3 regions of the Amycolatopsis sp. lyj-90 genome follow, and region 1 is predicted to be linked to each of the others. Evidence: riboswitches for the same ligand, from Rfam matches in the RefSeq annotation. Region 1 holds a riboswitch; each other region holds the start of a gene.
What was found. Region 1 has a riboswitch for S-adenosylmethionine ahead of ACLJPX_RS13750 (methionine ABC transporter ATP-binding protein). Riboswitches for the same ligand answer to the same signal wherever they lie in the genome.

Region 1 (5,833 bases):
GGTGGCGGCGCGGCCGCGATGGCGATGAACAAGAGCGTCACGCTCGACATCGACGGCAAGCAGCAGACCGTGCACAGCTTCGGCGACACTGTCGGCGAAGTCCTCGAAGACGCCGGTCTTTCGGTCGGCGCGCACGACTCCCTCTCGCCCTCGCCCCAGGCCGAGGTCGGCGACGGCGGCGTCATCAAGCTGGAGCGCGGCCGCAAGCTGAACCTGGTCGTCGACGGCGCGCCGCAGCAGGAGTCCTGGGTCCGCGCGACCAACCTCGGCGAAGCGCTGAACCAGCTTGGTCGCGCAGACCTCGCCAAGGCCGGCACCTGGACTTCGCTCCCGCAGAACGGTGAACTCCCGCTCGAGGGCGCCACCGTCGAGGTCAAGACCCTCAAGAACGTCACCGTCTACGACGGCGCGAACGAACCGCGCAAGGTTCAGACCAACTCGGTCACCACCAAGGAATTCCTCGGTGAACTGCGGATGACCCTCGGCCCGGACGACGAGGCCGTCGGCGGCCTCGACGTCAAGCTGGTCGACGGTGCCGAGGTCCACGTCAGCCGGACCGGCGTCACCATGGTCAAGCAGAACGAGGAAATCGCGCCGCCCGAGCAGAAGGTCGACGACCCGGAGCTCGAAAAGGGCAAGACCAAGGTCGAAGACCCGGGCACCCCGGGCCAGAAGACCGTGACCTACAAGGTCACCAAGCGCAACGGCAAAGAGGTCGGCCGCGAGAAGGTCTCGGAAGAGGTCATCACCGAGGCCAAGCCCAAGATCGTCAAGGTCGGAACGAAGAAGCCCGCGGACCCGGTCATCGGCGACGCCGGCGCTTGGGACCGCATCGCGCAGTGCGAGTCGACCGGTAACTGGGCCGCCAACACCGGCAACAGTTATTACGGTGGCCTGCAGTTCAACAAGAGCACCTGGGACGCCTACGGCGGCTCGCAGTACGCCGCGTACCCGCATCAGGCCAGCAAGGCCCAGCAGATCGCCGTCGCCGAGAAGGTCCGCGACGACCGCGGTGGCTACAGCGCTTGGCCGCACTGCGGCAAGAAGGCCTGACAGCCAGAATTTTCTCCTTCCTGAGGGTCATCGTGTGGGTTCCGCCCGCAAGGTGGCCCTCAGGCCGCTTTGGGCTCCGATACGGATGAAGGACGCGCGCCGGGTCTCGGTCTCGACAGCCGTGCCCACCAGCGCGGAGGCCTTATGTGGGCCAGATCCCGTACTCGTTCAGGTTTCTCGACAGGCTCCGCGTGCGGAGGCTGCTCGGCGGCCTGCTCCGAGCTTCGCCGAGGCAAGGGGATCTCCGGTCCGTCTACCGCGAGATCCACAATCTCCGCGAAAGCATCACCACGTCTCTCTGCCGGAGTGCGGTCGTCGGGTTCTCCGTTCGGAGCCGGATGTGCCAGTGGCACCAGAAGCGCGTTCAAGCGGGCACCGGTCTCGGGATCGAGGTTGCCGCGCAGGTCCCACCGACCGGTGCGTTTCTGACGCAACCAGAATTCGCTTCGGGGAGTTTTCGAGCCGGGGTCCTTGGTGTCACCCCCGTCCGGATCGAGACGCGCGAGCAGGTCTGTCCCGGCGATCGTGACGTCGCGCGGTCTCGCGACGCCGGCAAGATCGACCAGGACCTTCTCGGCGTCGAGCCGGGCGTCTGCGGGGACGTGCTCGGGCAGCCTCCGCATCACCTTGACGATTCGATCGATGCTGCCATCGGCCAGTACGCCGGTGGCGGCCGCGGCTCCGGTCAAAGGCGCGACGGGCGGAGTGGAAGTCCCGTCGCGCGAGCGTCTCGAGTTGAGCGCGAGTGCCCGACCGGTCACCTTCTGCGCCTCGGCCCGGGGGACCCGGGCCACATGCTCGTAGAAGACGGCGATCGAGTTGTATCCGTAGAGCTCTCGGACACCTCGTGACTCGATTTCGGCCAGGATCTGGCCGACTTCGGCGAACAGACGTCGCCCTTCGCGCAGCCGTGTCTGCAACTCGTCGAGAAGCAGCTCGGGGTCACCTTCCGGCAGATCGAGCGGGAAGGCATTGGGAGTGTTTGTGCTGGTCATCCCTCGATTGTCGGCCCAGAGTCGAACGAATGCACGGTATCGATCGGGTAGATGATGATCACGCTCCGGCGACGCCAACTTGCGCCGATCACTCTTGCGTGGGAAGCAGGCCGGTTCGCAAACTGCGGATGGATGATGCGGGCGGGTCGGGCGATCGGAGGCGTCCGCCGGGGCTGGCTACGATCGTCAGGTGACTGAACTGCTCGGGCCCGCGGAGATCAGGGCGTTGGCGGCCGAGTTGGATGTCCGGCCGACCAAGAAGCTCGGCCAGAACTTCGTGCACGACCCCAACACGGTGCGCCGTATCGTCGACCTTTCCGGGGTCGGTGAAGGTGACGTCGTGCTGGAAGTCGGGCCTGGCCTCGGCTCGCTGACGCTGGGACTGCTCGCGACCGGCGCCGAGGTCGTCGCGGTCGAGATCGACCCCGTGCTGGCCGGGCGGTTGCCGAACACCGTGGCCGAACGCGGCGGGGCCGAAAGGCTGACGGTCGTCGGGGCGGACGCTCTGCGGATCAAGGCGGACGACCTGCCTGAACGGCCGACGGCGCTCGTCGCGAATCTGCCGTACAACGTCGCCGTTCCCGTCGTGCTCCACCTGCTCGCCGAGTTGCCGTCGCTGACCAGCGGTCTCGTGATGGTCCAGACCGAGGTCGCGGACCGTATGGCGGCCGGCCCGGGGAGCAGGACTTACGGCGTCCCCAGTGTCAAGCTCGCGTGGTACGGGAAAACGCGCAAGGTCGCCGCGGTTCCCCGCTCCGTGTTCTGGCCCGTTCCGAACGTGGATTCCGCACTGGTCGCTTTCGAGCGAGGCGACGACGTCGTGTCGTCCGTGAGCCGGGAGCGATTGTTCGCGGTGGTCGATGCGGCCTTCTCGCAGCGGCGGAAAACCTTGCGTGCGGCGTTGGCGTCCTGGGCCGGGTCTGCCGAACGTGCGGGGGAGTTGCTCGAGAAAGCGGGTATCGACCCCAAGACCCGCGGGGAGCAGTTGGACGTTCATCAGTTCGCCCGGATCGCGGCGGCGACCGACTGACCACGGCAGGCCAAGACCGTCTCGAAGGCTGACACGGGTCCGGTCAGGGGAGCGGTGTTTCCCCTGTTGCAGCTGTGACCGGCACCGCGCGGAAGCGAGTTGGTCAAGGTCAGCACGACTGCGTAAATCCTCTTCTGGATCTACATGATCCAAACCTGTCTTAGCAGGCAGGGGCTCTGGTCCGGCACGAGAACACTCGCCGCCTTCCCATTATATGGACAGGCGATCCTGTATGATGGACGCGACCAGACGTGTGATCTGCGCCTACGCGCTTGCTTTCATCCAGTGGGATCGGTTTTACTCAGTGAGCCATCCCGAGCGACTGAGAGACCTGGCTCGCCGAAGTCGCAGCAACCACCCTCCACAGGGCAGGTGCTACCGCCAGGACCGATGGAGGCTGTGCCTAATGAACAGGGTCACCCACCCGCTCCTGCTGACCAGGCGACGCGTAGTCGACGAAGGTCGCCGCACGGTAAGTGCGTGTCGACGCTCAACCGTTACTGCCTGAGTCTTTTCCCTTACCTCTGAAGCCTGTCCCGTTCGGACGGGCAATCGGTGACGGTTGGCGCGCTCGAAAGAAGCAGCGCCCCATTTGCATGGAGCCCTTCGTGATCACTGTCGAAAACTTGTCCAAATCCTTTCCTCTCAACGGAAATCCCGTCGTCGCCCTGCGCGATGTCAGCGTGGACATCCAAGCCGGCTCGCTGTTCGGAGTCGTCGGTCCGGCCGGTTCCGGCAAGTCCACCCTCGCTCGTTGCATCGGACTTCAGGAGCGTCCCGACCGAGGCGTCGTCCGCCTCGACGGCCTCAACACCGGCACCCTCGACGGGCGCCGTCTGCGGGAAATCCGCCGTCAGGTCGGTGTCGTGAACACCAAGGCGGAGCTGCTCGCCGAGCGCACCATCGCCGGCAACATCGCGTCGCCGCTCGAACAACTCGGCCTCGACGGGCCGCAGCGCCGTAACCGGGTCGGCAATCTGCTCGATCTGGTCGGACTCACCCCGCGAGCGGGGCAGCGGCCGGGCGAACTGACCGAAGGGCAGCTGCGCCGGGTGGCCATCGCCAAGGCGCTGGCCGCCGGACCGTCCGTGCTCCTGGCCGACGACCCGACCGCGGGTGTGCAGCCCGAGGAATCCGGCGCGGTCCTGACCGTGCTCGACCGTGCGCGTGCCGAGCTCGGGGTCACCGTGCTGCTCACCACTCCTGACGCCGGCGTGGTGCGCCGTGTTTGCGACGACGTCGCGGTTCTGGAAGCCGGGGCGATCATCGAACGCGGAACCGTGCTCGACCTGGTCTCCGACCCGAACAGCCGGACCGCGCAGGCGCTCCTGCCCTCGATCGAAACCGGCCGGGCGCAGGCTTCGAAGTACGACCGCGCGGTGGACGTCGTGCTCGTCGGCTTCGCGTCGGTCGGTGCGCTGCTGCCCGAGGCGGCCGGTCGTTTCGACGTCGAACTCGCCACCATCGGAGGCGGCCTCACCCGGATCGGCGACACGCCCGTCGGCCGGTTCCGCCTCGGTGTGCGTGGCGAGCGCGCGGATGCCGCACTCGCCTGGATCGCCGAACGAGGTGGCCACGTGACCCACCCTGTCCGCGGGCCGCAGGGCGTCGCTGCTTGATTCCCCGACGAACGGGCCGCTCAGGACGAACTCTGTCCAGGGCGGCCCGTTTGCGTCCGCGTCGTCCTGTTCTCTTTCTCCTGGTGGCAGCACAAGTGGAGCGGGCACGTAGGCTTGTCTCGTGCTCGCCGTCGTACCGCCCCCAGTTACCGTCAGGGTTCCCGCCAAGGTCAACCTGCACCTGTCGATCGGTGACGTACGCCCGGACGGCTACCACGAGCTGGTGACCGTGTTCCAGGCGCTTTCCCTGACCGACGAGGTGACCGTCGCGGTCACCGAGGAGCCCGGCGTCGAGGTTTACGGCGAAGGTGAAGGTTCCGTACCGACAGGGGCCAACAACCTTGCTTGGAAGGCGGCGCAGGCCCTGGCGGCCCATGTCGGCAAGGCGGAGGGCGAGTCCAAGGTCCGGGTGGTGCTTCGTAAAGGCATCCCGGTAGCGGGCGGGATGGCCGGGGGCAGTGCCGACGCGGCCGCGACCCTGGTCGGGCTCGCGTCGCTGTGGAAGCTCGAGATCTCCCGAGACGAACTCGCTGGTATCGCTGCCAAGCTCGGCAGCGATGTTCCCTTCGCGCTCTACGGTGGGACAGCGTTGGGCACCGGCCGGGGTGAGCAGCTGGTGCCGGTGTTGTCGAGGCACACGTTCCATTGGGTTCTGGCGTTCGACCAGCGCGGTCTTTCGACCCCGCGGGTGTTCGGCGAACTCGACAGGTTGCGTGAAGAGGGCAGCCCGCCGCGGATCGGTTCGCACACTCCGGTGGTCGAGGCACTGGCATCCGGTGACCCGCGGCAGCTGGCGTTGCTTCTCGGTAATGACCTGCAGGCGGCCGCGGTCTCGTTGCGTCCCGGGCTTCGCCGGACGTTGCGGGCGGGGGTCAACGCGGGTGCGCTCGCCGGCACCGTGTCCGGATCCGGACCGACCTGCGCGTTTCTGTGCGCGGACGCGCAGTCGGCCGTCGAGGTCGCCGCGGAACTGTCCGGCGCTGGTGTCTGTCGTACGGTGCGCGTCGCGCACGGGCCTGTTCCCGGAGCCCGGCTGGTGGGCGGGGACGACGCGCCGCGGCCGGCGCCGCCACGGGTGCACGCATGAGGATGTCCGAAATGGACATCGACTAATTCGTTGTGGTGCAAGCTTTTTG
Region 2 (5,833 bases), on a different contig from region 1:
CCCACTGGGCGCGGCACTCATGGCCGCCACCGTCGCGACGGGGAAGCCGGTGGTGCCGAAGCTGTGGCAGGGGCTCGAGACCAAGGTCAACACCGGCTACCAGGCCCCGCCCGCCGGGGTGCTGAACCAGGTTCGGGCGATGATGCGCGAGGTCTGCACGACGGGGACCGCGAAGGCACTGAAGGGCAGCGGAGCCGTCTTCGGCAAGACCGGGACGGCGCAGTTCGGTTCGGGTGCCGACGCCAACGGCTGGTTCGTCGGGTATCGCGGCGACGTCGCGTTCGCCGTCATGCTCGAGGGCTCCAACGATTCCGGGCCCGCGGTCCGGCTGGCGGCGAAGTTCCTGGCGGGCTGACGTTTCGGCCCTCGCCGAACCGTGCGTCTTCTACGGTGAACTCATGGAAACGATCGCCTTGGCCGAGGTCGCGGCCGTGCTCGCCGATCCGAGCCGCGCGTCGATGTGCCTCGCGCTGCTCGACGGACGTGCCTGGACGGTGACCGAGCTGGCCGGAGCGGCCGAAGTGGCCGCGTCGACGGCGAGCGAACACGTGACGAAGCTGGCCGAGGCCGGCTTCGTCGTGCGGGTCAAACAGGGGCGGCACAGCTACGTCCGGATCGCCGACCCCCGGGTGGCGGAGCTGATCGAGCATCTGGCGCAGCACGCCGAGCATCGCCCGGTGAAGGGGTTGCGCTCGTCGGTCCGGGTGAAGCGGCTCGAATTCGCCCGGACCTGCTACGACCACCTCGCCGGGACGGTCGGGGTCGCGCTGCGGGACGGGATGCTCACCGCCGGGCTGATCGACGAGGCCGACGGCCTGACGTTGACCGGTCGCGGACGCGAGGTGCTCGGCGCTCTCGGGGTGGAGATCGCCGAAAGCCGCCGTCCGATGCTGCGTGACTGTCTCGATTGGACAGTGCGCCGTGATCATTTGGCGGGCCGGGTCCCCGCGGCGTTACTGTCTCACGGAGTGAGTGCCGGCTGGTTGTCCCGTGAGGGCAACCGCGCGGTGAAAGTCCTGCCCGCGGCGGAGAAACCGTTCGCGGAACTCGGGGTGGACCTGGTGGCCCTGCGGAGTCCGTAAAGGACAGTCTGTAACACAGGCTATCCGGACGGTTTTCGACCGGTACACGAACGAGTGACGACCACCGCCTCACTATTCTGGAGGCCTCACGGCGACCGGACGGGAGGCGACATGGAGCAGCTCCCGCTCGTTCTCGGTACCGGTGGTGCAGTCCTGCTCGTCGCCGTGATCGCCGTCCGCGTGTCGATCCGGGTCGGTCTTCCCTCGCTACTGCTCTACCTGGGCATGGGGGTGCTGCTCGGCGAAGCCGGGTTCGGCATCCAGTACGACAATCCCGAGCTCACCCAGTCGCTCGGCCTCGCCGCGCTGGTGATGATCCTGTCCGAAGGTGGTCTCACCACCCGGTGGACGGCCGTGAAACCCTCGCTGGGCATCGGAATCGCACTGTCCACAGTGGCCGTCGCGGTGAGTATCGCGGTCACCGGCGCGGCCCTGCACTGGCTGCTGGGCCTCGACTGGCGGATGGCGTTGCTGTGGGGCGCGGTGCTCGCCTCGACCGACGCCGCCGCGGTGTTCTCGGTGCTGAGATCGGCGGGGGTCGGGAAGCGGCTCGTCGGCGCGCTGGAGATCGAGTCGGGCATCAACGACGCCCCGGCGTACATCGCCGTCGTCGTGCTGGCCGAGGGCACGACCATCGACTGGTCGCTGCCGCTGCTGGTGGTCTACGAACTCGCCGCCGGGCTGGTCATCGGCCTGGCCTTCGGCTGGATCGGCACGCACGCGCTGCGACGGGCCGCGCTGCCGGCGACCGGCCTGTATCCGCTGGCCACGGTCGCCGTCTGTGTCGTGGCGTACTCGAGCGGGCAGCTGGCGCACGCCTCCGGCCTGCTCGCCACCTACGTCGCCGCCTTGGTGCTGGGGAACTCGAAGCTGCCGCACCGGTCCGACACGCTGTCCTTCGCGGAGGGGCTCGGCTGGCTCGCGCAGATCGGGCTGTTCGTCCTGCTGGGCCTGTTCGCCTCGCCGAGCAGGATCTTCGAGAGCCTGATCCAGGGGCTCGTCGCGGGCGCCGTGGTGCTGCTGCTCGCCCGTCCGCTGTCGGTGGTGCTGTCCGCGCTGCCGTTCAAGATCCCCTGGCGAGAACAGGTGTTCCTGTCCTGGGCCGGGTTGCGCGGGGCCGTCCCGATCGTGCTCGCGCTGATCCCGCTGTCGTCCGGGGTGCCCGGTGCGCAGGAGCTGGTCGACGCCGTGTTCGTGCTGGTCATCGTGCTGACCCTGCTCCAGGGTGCGACGCTGAGCCCGCTCGCGAGAGTGCTCGGGCTGACCCAGCACGCCCAAGCGCACGAGATCGACGTCGACTCCGCACCGCTCGACGAGATGGGCGCCGACCTGTTGCAGGTCCGGATCAATCCCGGGTCGAAGATGCACGGCGTCTACCTGGCGGAGCTGCGGTTGCCGATCGGGGCGACGATCAGCCTGCTCGTGCGCGACGGCATCGGCTTCACGCCCAACAAGGACACCCGGCTCCAGGAACGCGATCAGTTACTCGTCGTGACCACGTCCGACGCCCGTGACGCGGCCGAACGACGCCTCCGGGCCGTCGACCGTGCCGGACGCCTCGCCAGGTGGAAGGGCGAATCCGGCCAATAGGTCACGAGATCGCACCAGTCTTTCGTCGGTTGATCTCAGAAAATTCACTACGAGTTGTTCCCTTTTGTACTCCTTTTGGATTACTTTCCCCGCAATCCACTCCATCGAATGGGTGAGTGTCACGGGGTAAGGAGTACGCAAGGTGACGAAACTTCCTGTGCGGTTCGCCGGCCTGGGGGCCGCCGCCGTCCTCGTCGGGGTGGTTCTCTCGACGCCGGCCGCGGCCGCGGGCGCGTTCCCGGCGTTCGGCCTGCCGTTCGACACCGGCCGGTCGGTCTACTCGGCGGGGATCCACTCGGACAACGGGACCTCCGGCGTGAAGAACGCCATCGACTTCAGCCCGGGTGACAAGACCGTACGCGCCCCGCTCGCGGGCACGGTCCGGATCCAGCACTGCGACGGCGGCGACTGGGTGACCGTCGACCACGACGGCGGCTGGCGGACCGGGTACTACCACATGGAGGGCATTTCGGTCACCGACGGCCAGCGGGTCGTCCCGGGCGACGCCCTCGGCCGGACCGGCAACGCGCTGCCCTGCGGCGGCAGCAGCACCGGCGCCCACGTGCACTTCACCCTGTGGACCCTGCCCGCCGTCGCCAAGGGCGGTGACTCGCGCGACTTCGGCGTCGGAGCGGGCAACTGGAACGGCATGTCCTACGACGAGGTCTCGACCAAGGTCGCCGAGGCCTACGGCGAAGCGGTCGACGGCAAGATCTTCGGCGGCTGGCAGTTCGCCGCGGGCACCGATCAGTACTCGGGTACGGCCACCGAGGTCTCGTCCCGCGCGACCATCCCCCTGCCCGGCCGATTCCGCGTCTGACCTCCCGCAATTAGTCCTCTGGTTGCGGTAGTTGCGCGTGCAAGTACCGCAACCAGAGGACGAAACGCGGGGGTTCTCCTCGGTCGCGGAACGCGTGACCGGCGTCTCAACATCCGGACGAGGGGTGGCTCGATCGCGGGTGCATCCGCTAACTTCGTTCGTAGGTCACGAGTGTCAGCGTCAAGCCCCGGCTAGCTGACCGGCAACCCTCCTTCCGCGGTGGGGTGCCCCGGGTGAGGACCTGGCTCGTCGCGTGGTGCGGCGGGCAAGCGCGGGATCCTCGTCGGGTCCCCAGGCCCGGAGGATGACGATGACTCTCGCTCTCGAACGCACCAGCACCCCCGCCGACATCTCCACCGCTGTCGCGGAAACCGTTGCCACCCGCGAAATCCCGGCCGTGGCGTGTGCCGATCTGCGGGTCCCGCTGGTCACCGGTGGCGACATCGGGTACGCCAACCTCGACCACGCGGCGAGCGCTCCCTGCCTGGACAAGGTGCGCGACGCCGTCGACGAGTTCCTTCCCTGGTACGCCAGCGTCCACCGCGGCGCCGGGTTCGCTTCGCAGGTCTCCACCAAGCTTTACGAGCGGACGCGCGGAATCCTGCGGGACTTCGTCGACGCGCGGTCGACCGACACCGTCGTGTTCACCCGCAACACCACCGATTCCTTCAACCTTCTCGCCCGCAGCCTGCCGAAGCACACGTCGGTCGTCGTGTTCGACACCGAGCACCACGCCGCGCTGCTGCCGTGGAAGGGCCCGAACGTCCGCCGGATCCAGACCCCGCGCACCCGCCTCGCCGCGGTGTCCGCTGTGGACGAAGCGCTCGCGGACTGCCCTCAGGGCCCGCGGCTGGTCGTCATCACCGGCGCGTCCAACGTGACCGGGGAACTGTTGCCGGTCAAGGAGATCTCCGCCGTCGCGCGGCGGCACGGCGCCCGGATCGCGCTCGACGCCGCGCAACTCGCGCCGCACCGCAAGATCTCCCTGCGCAAACTGGACGTCGACTACATCGCGATTTCGGGGCACAAGCTGTACGCGCCTTTCGGCGCCGGTGCGCTGATCGGCCGCGCCGACTGGCTGCGCGCCGCCCAGCCGTACCTCGCCGGTGGCGGCGCGACGAAGCTCGTCACCCGCGACTCCGAAGACTTCGGCGTGGTCTGGAACGCCGGCGCCGAGCGGCACGAAGCCGGTTCTCCCAACACCGTCGGCGTCTACGCGCTCGGTGTCGCCTGCGAGACGCTGGCCGGGAACTGGGACGCGATCGTCGCCCACGAGGACGAACTGCTGGCACGGCTGCGCCGTGGTCTCGCCGGTGTCCCCGGTTTCGCCGAGCTGCGGCTGTTCGACGCGCCCGTCGACCGCGTCGGCACCCTGAGCTTCGTCATCGACGGCTTCGACCCGGGCTGGCTCGCCGCTGTTTTGTCCGCGGAGTACGGCATCGGCGTGCGGGACGGCGCGTTCTGCGCGCACATCGCGACCAAACGGCTCATCTCCGCCGCCGGTTCGACCGGCCAGCAGGCCGTCCGGGTCAGCCTCGGTCTCGGCAGCACCGCCGAGCACGTGGACCGGCTCGTCCTGGCGCTGCGCCAGATCGTCGCCCGCGGCGCCCGCTGGCAGTACGAGAAGCCGGAAGGCCGCTGGGTGCCGGAGAACGACCCGCGGGAGCTTCCCCCGTTCTGCGCCTGACCCACTACTCTCCCCTCGCATGGGGAGCGAGCGACCGCGTTACTGGTTTCCGCTGGCGTTGCTGGGTTTCGCCCAGCTGACGGTGGTGGCCTTGTCCGTCGGCACGGGCCCGGTCGACTACACGGCCTACGGGAACGGTGGCCTGTTGGGATCCGTCCACAGCGTGGAGATGAGCCGTGAAGCCGTGTCCGCCGTTTCGGTCATCGGCATGAGCAGGATGGACGACTGGCTGTTCGCCGTCTTCGCGGTTTACCTCGGCACCGTGCTCTTCTATGCCTTCCGGTCGAAGCGCCTGCCGTGGTGGAAGGTCCTCGCGATCGCTCTCGGCGGGCTGGTCGCCATCGCGCTGGCGGATCTGGTCGGCTACTGGGAACTCGACATGGACGGCGACGCGCGGAGCGCGATCCTGGTGACGCTGGGCCTGGTCCTGCTCGCCTGGCTGGACCGCAGCGTGCTGGTGCTGGTCGTGGCCGCCGCGTTCGTGCTCTGCGCCGTCGTGCTCGCCCAGGGACAGCTCGCGCTGGTGCTGTCGTCGCTGGTCGCGCTCGCCGGGGCGTTCGCGGCCCTGCTGAGCAGGCCGAAGACAGCCGCCGAGGAGACCTGAGCACGCTCCGTGGACAATGGGGGCGTGAGTACAGAGCCCGAAACCGCGCC
Region 3 (5,833 bases), on a different contig from region 1:
ACGCTTGTGCTCGCGCCAGAGCCACGAGACCTCTTCGCGGTCCTTCAGCGCGTACGGCGCCATGAGCAGGCTCTGCACGATCGCACCGGTTCCGAAGTAGACGATCGGCGGGACACCGAGACCGGTGACCGAATGCGCATCCCAGAGTGTGTAGGCGGCGATCGTCAGTCCGGTCAGCAGCCCGTACGCCACGCCCTTGCGGCGAGCGACGCGATCCGCGGCGTCGGCGTGGGCTGGTACCCGACCGGTACCGATGACCAGCACCCCGGCGACCACAAGGAACGCGCCCACCAAACCGAGCGGCCCAGGTCGCTCGCCGAGCAGTACGACGGCCGCGAGCACCGAGATCAGCGGCCCGGTCCCGCGGGCGAGGGGATACACGACGGACAGGTCGCCGACGGCGTATCCCCGTTGGAGGACGACTCCGTAGGTGACGTGGAACACCGCGGTGACCGCGGCGGCGAGCAGCCATGTCCACTGTGGACGTTGCGGCTCCACGGCCAGCGAAACCGCCATGACAGGGATGAGCAGGACCGCGGACAAGCTGTAGTAGGCCCAGACGAACCGGGCTCCGCCACGGCGGATCCGCTTGGCTGCCAGGTTCCAGCCCGCGTGAATGACGGCGGCGGCGATGACGAGGGACAGGGCGGTGGCGTTCACTGCGGACCTTTCACGTTTTCCGCGCATGCGGAAAACACCGGTCCTCCAGGCTTTTGTCCCGTCAGATGAACGGCGGCGCTTCCGGCTCCGCCGATGGTGCCGCTCGGACCTGTCCCGCTTGCCCTGATTGTGTGTTTCGCTGAACGGGCAGGCGGCGGAACCCTAGGCACTACGCTCTCGACCGTACCGCAAGAGCCTCGCCGGAGGCGGCCGAGATCCGCTCCGGGACGGCTGTTAAGCTCGCCCTTCACCGCTGTGTGGCATTCCGTCATGGAGGAAACCCGCGCCGCTTTCACGAGCGCGCAGGGCCGGTCACAGCGCGGCGGTGAAACCACCGAGAGATTCAAGAGGAGCGCCCCCGTGGCCAACATCAAGTCGCAGATCAAGCGCATCACCACCAACGAGAAGGCGCGTCAGCGCAACCAGGCGATCCGGTCCTCGGTGAAGACCGCGATCCGCAAGTTCCGCGAGGCCGCCGACTCCGGCGACAAGGCCAAGGCCCTGGAGCTGCAGAAGGACGCGGCCAAGAAGCTGGACAAGGCCGTGACCAAGGGCGTTCTCCACGCCAACCAGGCCGCCAACAAGAAGTCCGCGCTGGCGAAGCGCGCTAACTCTCTTTAATCGCGCGCTGACGTAAACGCGCCGAAGGGGCGTCGATCCGCTTGTCACTCACGTGGCGCGGGGAGGCGCCCCTTCATCGCGTTTACGTGGGCCTTCGGCCCAAGGGAGGGCGCGCGACTGGTGAAGTCTCGCCGTCGCGCTGGCGCGCTTTCGGCGAGACAGTCCGCCGGTCCGGTTGTCGGGCGCGTTGACCTTCGGGGTTGGTCCGGCGGGTGTGTTAGCGGCTGGGGGTGCCGTGTGCGGCGACGACTTCCAGGACGGCGCGTTCCAACGCGTACTCCGGGTCGGCCGCGGCACCCTTGACCTCGGCGTTGAGCCTGGCGACGATCCGCATGGCGGTGGCGAGACCGTCCTGCCCCCAGCCGCGGGCCTGCCCCTGCGCCTTGCGCACCTTCCACGGCGGCATCCCCAGTTCGCCCGCCATCTGGTTCGGGTTCCCGCGACCCGCGCCGGACACCCGCGCGATCGTCCGGACGGCGTCGGCGAGGGCGTCCGCGACCAGCACGTGCGGAACGCCCAGCTGCATCGCCCAGCGCAGTGACTCCAGCGCCGCCGCCATGTCACCGGCGACGGCCTTCTCGGCGACCGCGAACCCGTTCACGTCCGCGCGGCCCCGGTGGTAGCGGCGGACCGCCTGCTCGTCGACCGCTCCCCCGGCGTCCGCGACGAGCTGGGTCGCGGCCGACGACAACTCGCGCAGATCCGAGCCGACGGCATCGATCAGCGCGAGCACGGCCGCACCGTCGATCTTCCCGCCGACCCGGCGGACTTCGTTGCGGACAAAGGATTCCCGCTCAGCGGCCTTGGTCAGTTTCGGGCACTCGACGACCTCCGCCCCGGCCTTCTTCAACGCCGTGGGAAGCGCCTTCGCGGCCTTGCTCCGGCCGCCTCCGCTGTGCACGACGACGAGCACGATGCCCTCGGCGGGCGCCTTGACGTAGGCCATCACCCCGTCGGCGAGCTCCTGCGAGATGTCGTGCGCGGATTCGAGGACGATCACCCTGCCCTCGGCGAACAACGAAGGGCTGACCATCTCCGCGAGCGCGGGGACTGTGAGGTCCGACACCCGGATCCGAGACAGGTCCGCCGTCGGATCGGCCGCTTTGGCCGCGTCCGAAGCGCTGCGGACCGCGCGTTCGATCAGCAGCTCTTCCTCACCGAGAACCAGGACCAGCGGCGATGGGGCGGAAGCTTGCGTCGTCACGGTGACGATCCTCCCACTCGTCCTCTCGGGTGCTTTGTCCGGTGACGTGTTCCGGGCACGGTGGCCCCACCCGAGCCTCATGTCGTACGGTGTTGGCGAGGCGACGCGCTCTAACGCGTGCCGACAATCGAATACCGCTCATCCAGAGGGGCAGAGGGAACGGCCCGATGAAGCCCCGGCAACCGGCGTCAGCCTGTCATTCCGCGATCGCGGGATAGCTGACGAACACGGTGCCAATTCCGGCCCGCCATGGCGGGGCAGATGAGGAAGGAACCTCGCGATGACCGCAACCCTCGGCACGACCTCCACCACCAAGACCCCGGATCTCGGACCGGCCGTCGAACTGGTGTCGAAGGAAGAGGGACACCGGCAGCCACTCGCCCCCGAATTCGTTTCCGCCGAGGACTTCTCGCCGCTCGAGGTCGCCTACGACTTCGGCCGCGTGCGCCGCGAGGACATCGAAGCCGGGCCGAAAAACATCTGGCGCTACAAGAAGCTCCTTCCTGTTCCCTCGAACGTCGAGGAAATCCCCAACACCGAACCCGGCGCCACCAGGCTCATCCAGGCCGACAGGCTCGCGAAGGCGTTGGGCGTCAAGAAGGTCTGGGTCAAGGACGACACCGGCAACCCGACCCACTCGTTCAAGGACCGCGTGGTCGCCGTCGCGCTGGCCGCCGCGCGCGAGTTCGGGTTCGACGTGCTCGCCTGTCCGTCGACCGGCAACCTGGCCAACGCGGTCGCCGCCGCGGCGGCCCGCGCCGGCTGGCGGTCGGTCGTGCTGATCCCGAAGACCCTCGAGCGCGCCAAGATCCTCACCACCGCCGTGTACGACGGCGACCTGATCGCGGTCGACGGCAACTACGACGACGTGAACCGGCTCGCCACCCAGCTCGCCGCCGAGCAGGAGAGCTGGGCGTTCGTCAACGTGAACGTCCGGCCCTACTACTCCGAAGGCTCGAAGACGCTGGCCTTCGAGGTCGCCGAGCAGCTCGGCTGGCGGCTTCCCTCGCAGATCGTGGTGCCGATCGCCTCCGGTTCCCAGCTCACCAAGGTGGACAAGGGTTTCCGTGAGTTCGGGCAGCTCGGCCTCGTCGACGAGACGCCGTACAAGGTGTTCGGCGCGCAGGCCACCGGCTGCTCGCCCGTCTCGGCGGCGTTCCGCGCCGGCCACGACGTCGTCCAGCCGGTCAAGCCGGACACGATCGCCCGTTCGCTGGCGATCGGCAACCCGGCCGACGGCCCCTACGTCCTCGACGTGGTCAACCGCACCGGCGGTGCGATCGAAGACGTCACCGACGAAGAGGTCGTCGAGGGCATCCGGCTGCTCGCCCGCACCGAAGGCGTCTTCACCGAGACCGCCGGCGGCGTCACCGTGGCGACGGCGAAGAAGCTCATCGAGACCGGCAAGCTCAACCCGGACGAGGAGATCGTGCTCCTGATCACCGGTGACGGCCTCAAGACCCTCGACGCCGTCGAGGACAAGATCGGCCCGAAGGCCACCGTCAGCGCCTCGGCCGACGCGGTCCGCGAGGCTCTCGGCATCTGAGTTCCGGCGGCCCGCCTCAAGAACGAGGCGGGCCGCGGGGCTCACCCCGGCGCGTCAGGGCAAGGCCTCGCGCGTCGGAGACGACCGCCGTGTCGCCGTCCGTGTCCGTCCTGGCGATCGCAGCGCCGACCGCAGCCAGATTGTCCAAAGTGGACTTGTTCGGGTGACCGTAGGTGTTTCCGGCGCCGACACTCACCAGCGCGGCCCTCGGCGCGACGGCGTTGAGGAAATCCGGTGCCGTGTAACGACTTCCGTGATGCGGGACCTTCAGGATCTCGGCACGCAGGTCGGCGCCTTCGGCCATCAGGTCGGCCTGGGCGGCGAGTTCGACGTCGCCGGTCAGCAGCAACCGGCCCGCCGGAGTCCCGGCACGCAGGACCACCGAACCGTTGTTGATCACCGTGCCGTCCTGTTCGAGGACCGAGCGCCGGGTGACGTACCGCGGCCCCAGTACGTCCAGTGTCAGTCCCGGCCAGTCCAGCCGTTGCCCGATCCCCAGTTCCAGCAAGGGAATCCCGCGGCGCGCGGTCTCGTCGGCGACCTGCCGCCAGGCCCAGGCGGGAGCCCGGCCCGGACCGACTGCGACCGCCCCGACCGACCGGCCCTCGAAGACGGATTCGAGGCCTCCGATGTGGTCGGCATGCAGATGGCTCAGCACGATCAGCGGAACGCGGTCCACCCCCAACCTGCTGAGGCATTCGTCCACCGGACCTGGTTCCGGCCCGGTGTCGACCAGGATCGCCCTCCCGGGCTCGGCCGTGGCGAGGACGACTGCGTCACCCTGTCCGACGTCGCAGGCGACGGCGCTCCACGACGCCGGTGGCCACGCCGGGGCCAGCACCCGCACCGGAACGAAGACGAGGAGCCCACCGGCCAAAGCGAGCGCCAGCAGGATCCTGCCGTGACGCAGCCGGATGGCGAGGAGCAGCACGACGAGCAGGCCGGCCACCAGCAGTCCGCCCCACCAGCCATCCGGCCAGTCCACGACCGCTCCCGGCGCGCGGGCGCCATGGCGGGCCACGGTGATGAGCCAGCTCGCCTCGGGTTCGGTCAGGCGGACGAGCAGCCTGCCCGCCGACGGCCACCACGGTCCGACGACGGTCGCGAGCACGCCGAACACGGTGGCCGGGGCGACCACGGGCGCGGCGAGCACGTTGGTCACCACCGAGACGAGACTGACCGATCCCGCCATGCCCGCGATGACCGGCGCCGTCATCACGAACGCGGCCAGCGGGATGGCCAGCCCCTCGGCGTAGCCGGCCGGCACTCCGCGTCCGACCAGCCACTCGGCCCACCTCGGGGCCAGCAGTACCAGCCCGGCCGTGGCCAGCACCGAAAGCGCGAACCCGAAGTCCGCGGCCATCGCGGGATCGGCCACGACGAGCCCCGCCACCGCGAACGCCAGCGCGGGTAGCGCCGAACCCCGGCGCCCCAGTGCGAGCGCCAGCAACCCGACCGCCCCCATCACCCCGGCGCGGAGCACGCTGGGCGCGGGCCCTGCGAGGACCACGAACCCGGCGAGCCCCGCGGCGGCCGCGGCGGCGGACGTCCGCGGCCCGACCCGGAGCACTCGCAGGAGGAGAAGGATCGAGCCGCAGACGATCGCCACGTTCCCACCGCTCACGGCCATCAGGTGGGACATGCCGGAGTCCGTGAACTCGCGCTCGACTCTGGGGGACAGTGTGCTCGTGTCCCCCACGACCAGTCCGGGCACCAGACCGGCCTGCTCCTCGGGGAGGACGGCGCACAGGTCCCGGAGCCCGGTGCGCAGCGATTCCGCGGCTCGCTGCCACCAAGGCGCC

Region 2: it holds a riboswitch for S-adenosylmethionine, as region 1 does, so the genes downstream of both, ACLJPX_RS10400 (aminotransferase class V-fold PLP-dependent enzyme) here and ACLJPX_RS13750 (methionine ABC transporter ATP-binding protein) in region 1, are expected to answer to the same signal.
Region 3: it holds a riboswitch for S-adenosylmethionine, as region 1 does, so the genes downstream of both, thrC (threonine synthase) here and ACLJPX_RS13750 (methionine ABC transporter ATP-binding protein) in region 1, are expected to answer to the same signal.

Annotation. Positions count from the first base shown of each region.
Region 1 is NZ_JAJPWP010000003.1:476,309-482,141, forward strand. It holds gene ACLJPX_RS13735 (transglycosylase family protein) at 1-1,053, shown strand, start outside; gene ACLJPX_RS13740 (DUF222 domain-containing protein) at 1,113-2,048, opposite strand; gene rsmA (16S rRNA (adenine(1518)-N(6)/adenine(1519)-N(6))-dimethyltransferase RsmA) at 2,239-3,078, shown strand; SAM riboswitch class I at 3,385-3,475, shown strand; gene ACLJPX_RS13750 (methionine ABC transporter ATP-binding protein) at 3,687-4,697, shown strand; gene ACLJPX_RS13755 (4-(cytidine 5'-diphospho)-2-C-methyl-D-erythritol kinase) at 4,819-5,784, shown strand.
Region 2 is NZ_JAJPWP010000002.1:968,792-974,624, reverse strand. It holds gene ACLJPX_RS10420 (penicillin-binding transpeptidase domain-containing protein) at 1-355, shown strand, start outside; gene ACLJPX_RS10415 (ArsR/SmtB family transcription factor) at 399-1,082, shown strand; gene ACLJPX_RS10410 (potassium/proton antiporter) at 1,194-2,672, shown strand; gene ACLJPX_RS10405 (M23 family metallopeptidase) at 2,815-3,492, shown strand; SAM riboswitch class IV at 3,656-3,770, shown strand; gene ACLJPX_RS10400 (aminotransferase class V-fold PLP-dependent enzyme) at 3,803-5,179, shown strand; gene ACLJPX_RS10395 (hypothetical protein) at 5,199-5,783, shown strand; gene lspA (signal peptidase II) at 5,808-5,833, shown strand, end outside.
Region 3 is NZ_JAJPWP010000009.1:203,147-208,979, reverse strand. It holds gene ACLJPX_RS32120 (EamA family transporter) at 1-687, opposite strand, end outside; gene rpsT (30S ribosomal protein S20) at 1,021-1,281, shown strand; gene holA (DNA polymerase III subunit delta) at 1,499-2,485, opposite strand; SAM riboswitch class I at 2,621-2,753, shown strand; gene thrC (threonine synthase) at 2,766-4,031, shown strand; gene ACLJPX_RS32100 (ComEC/Rec2 family competence protein) at 4,048-5,833, opposite strand, start outside.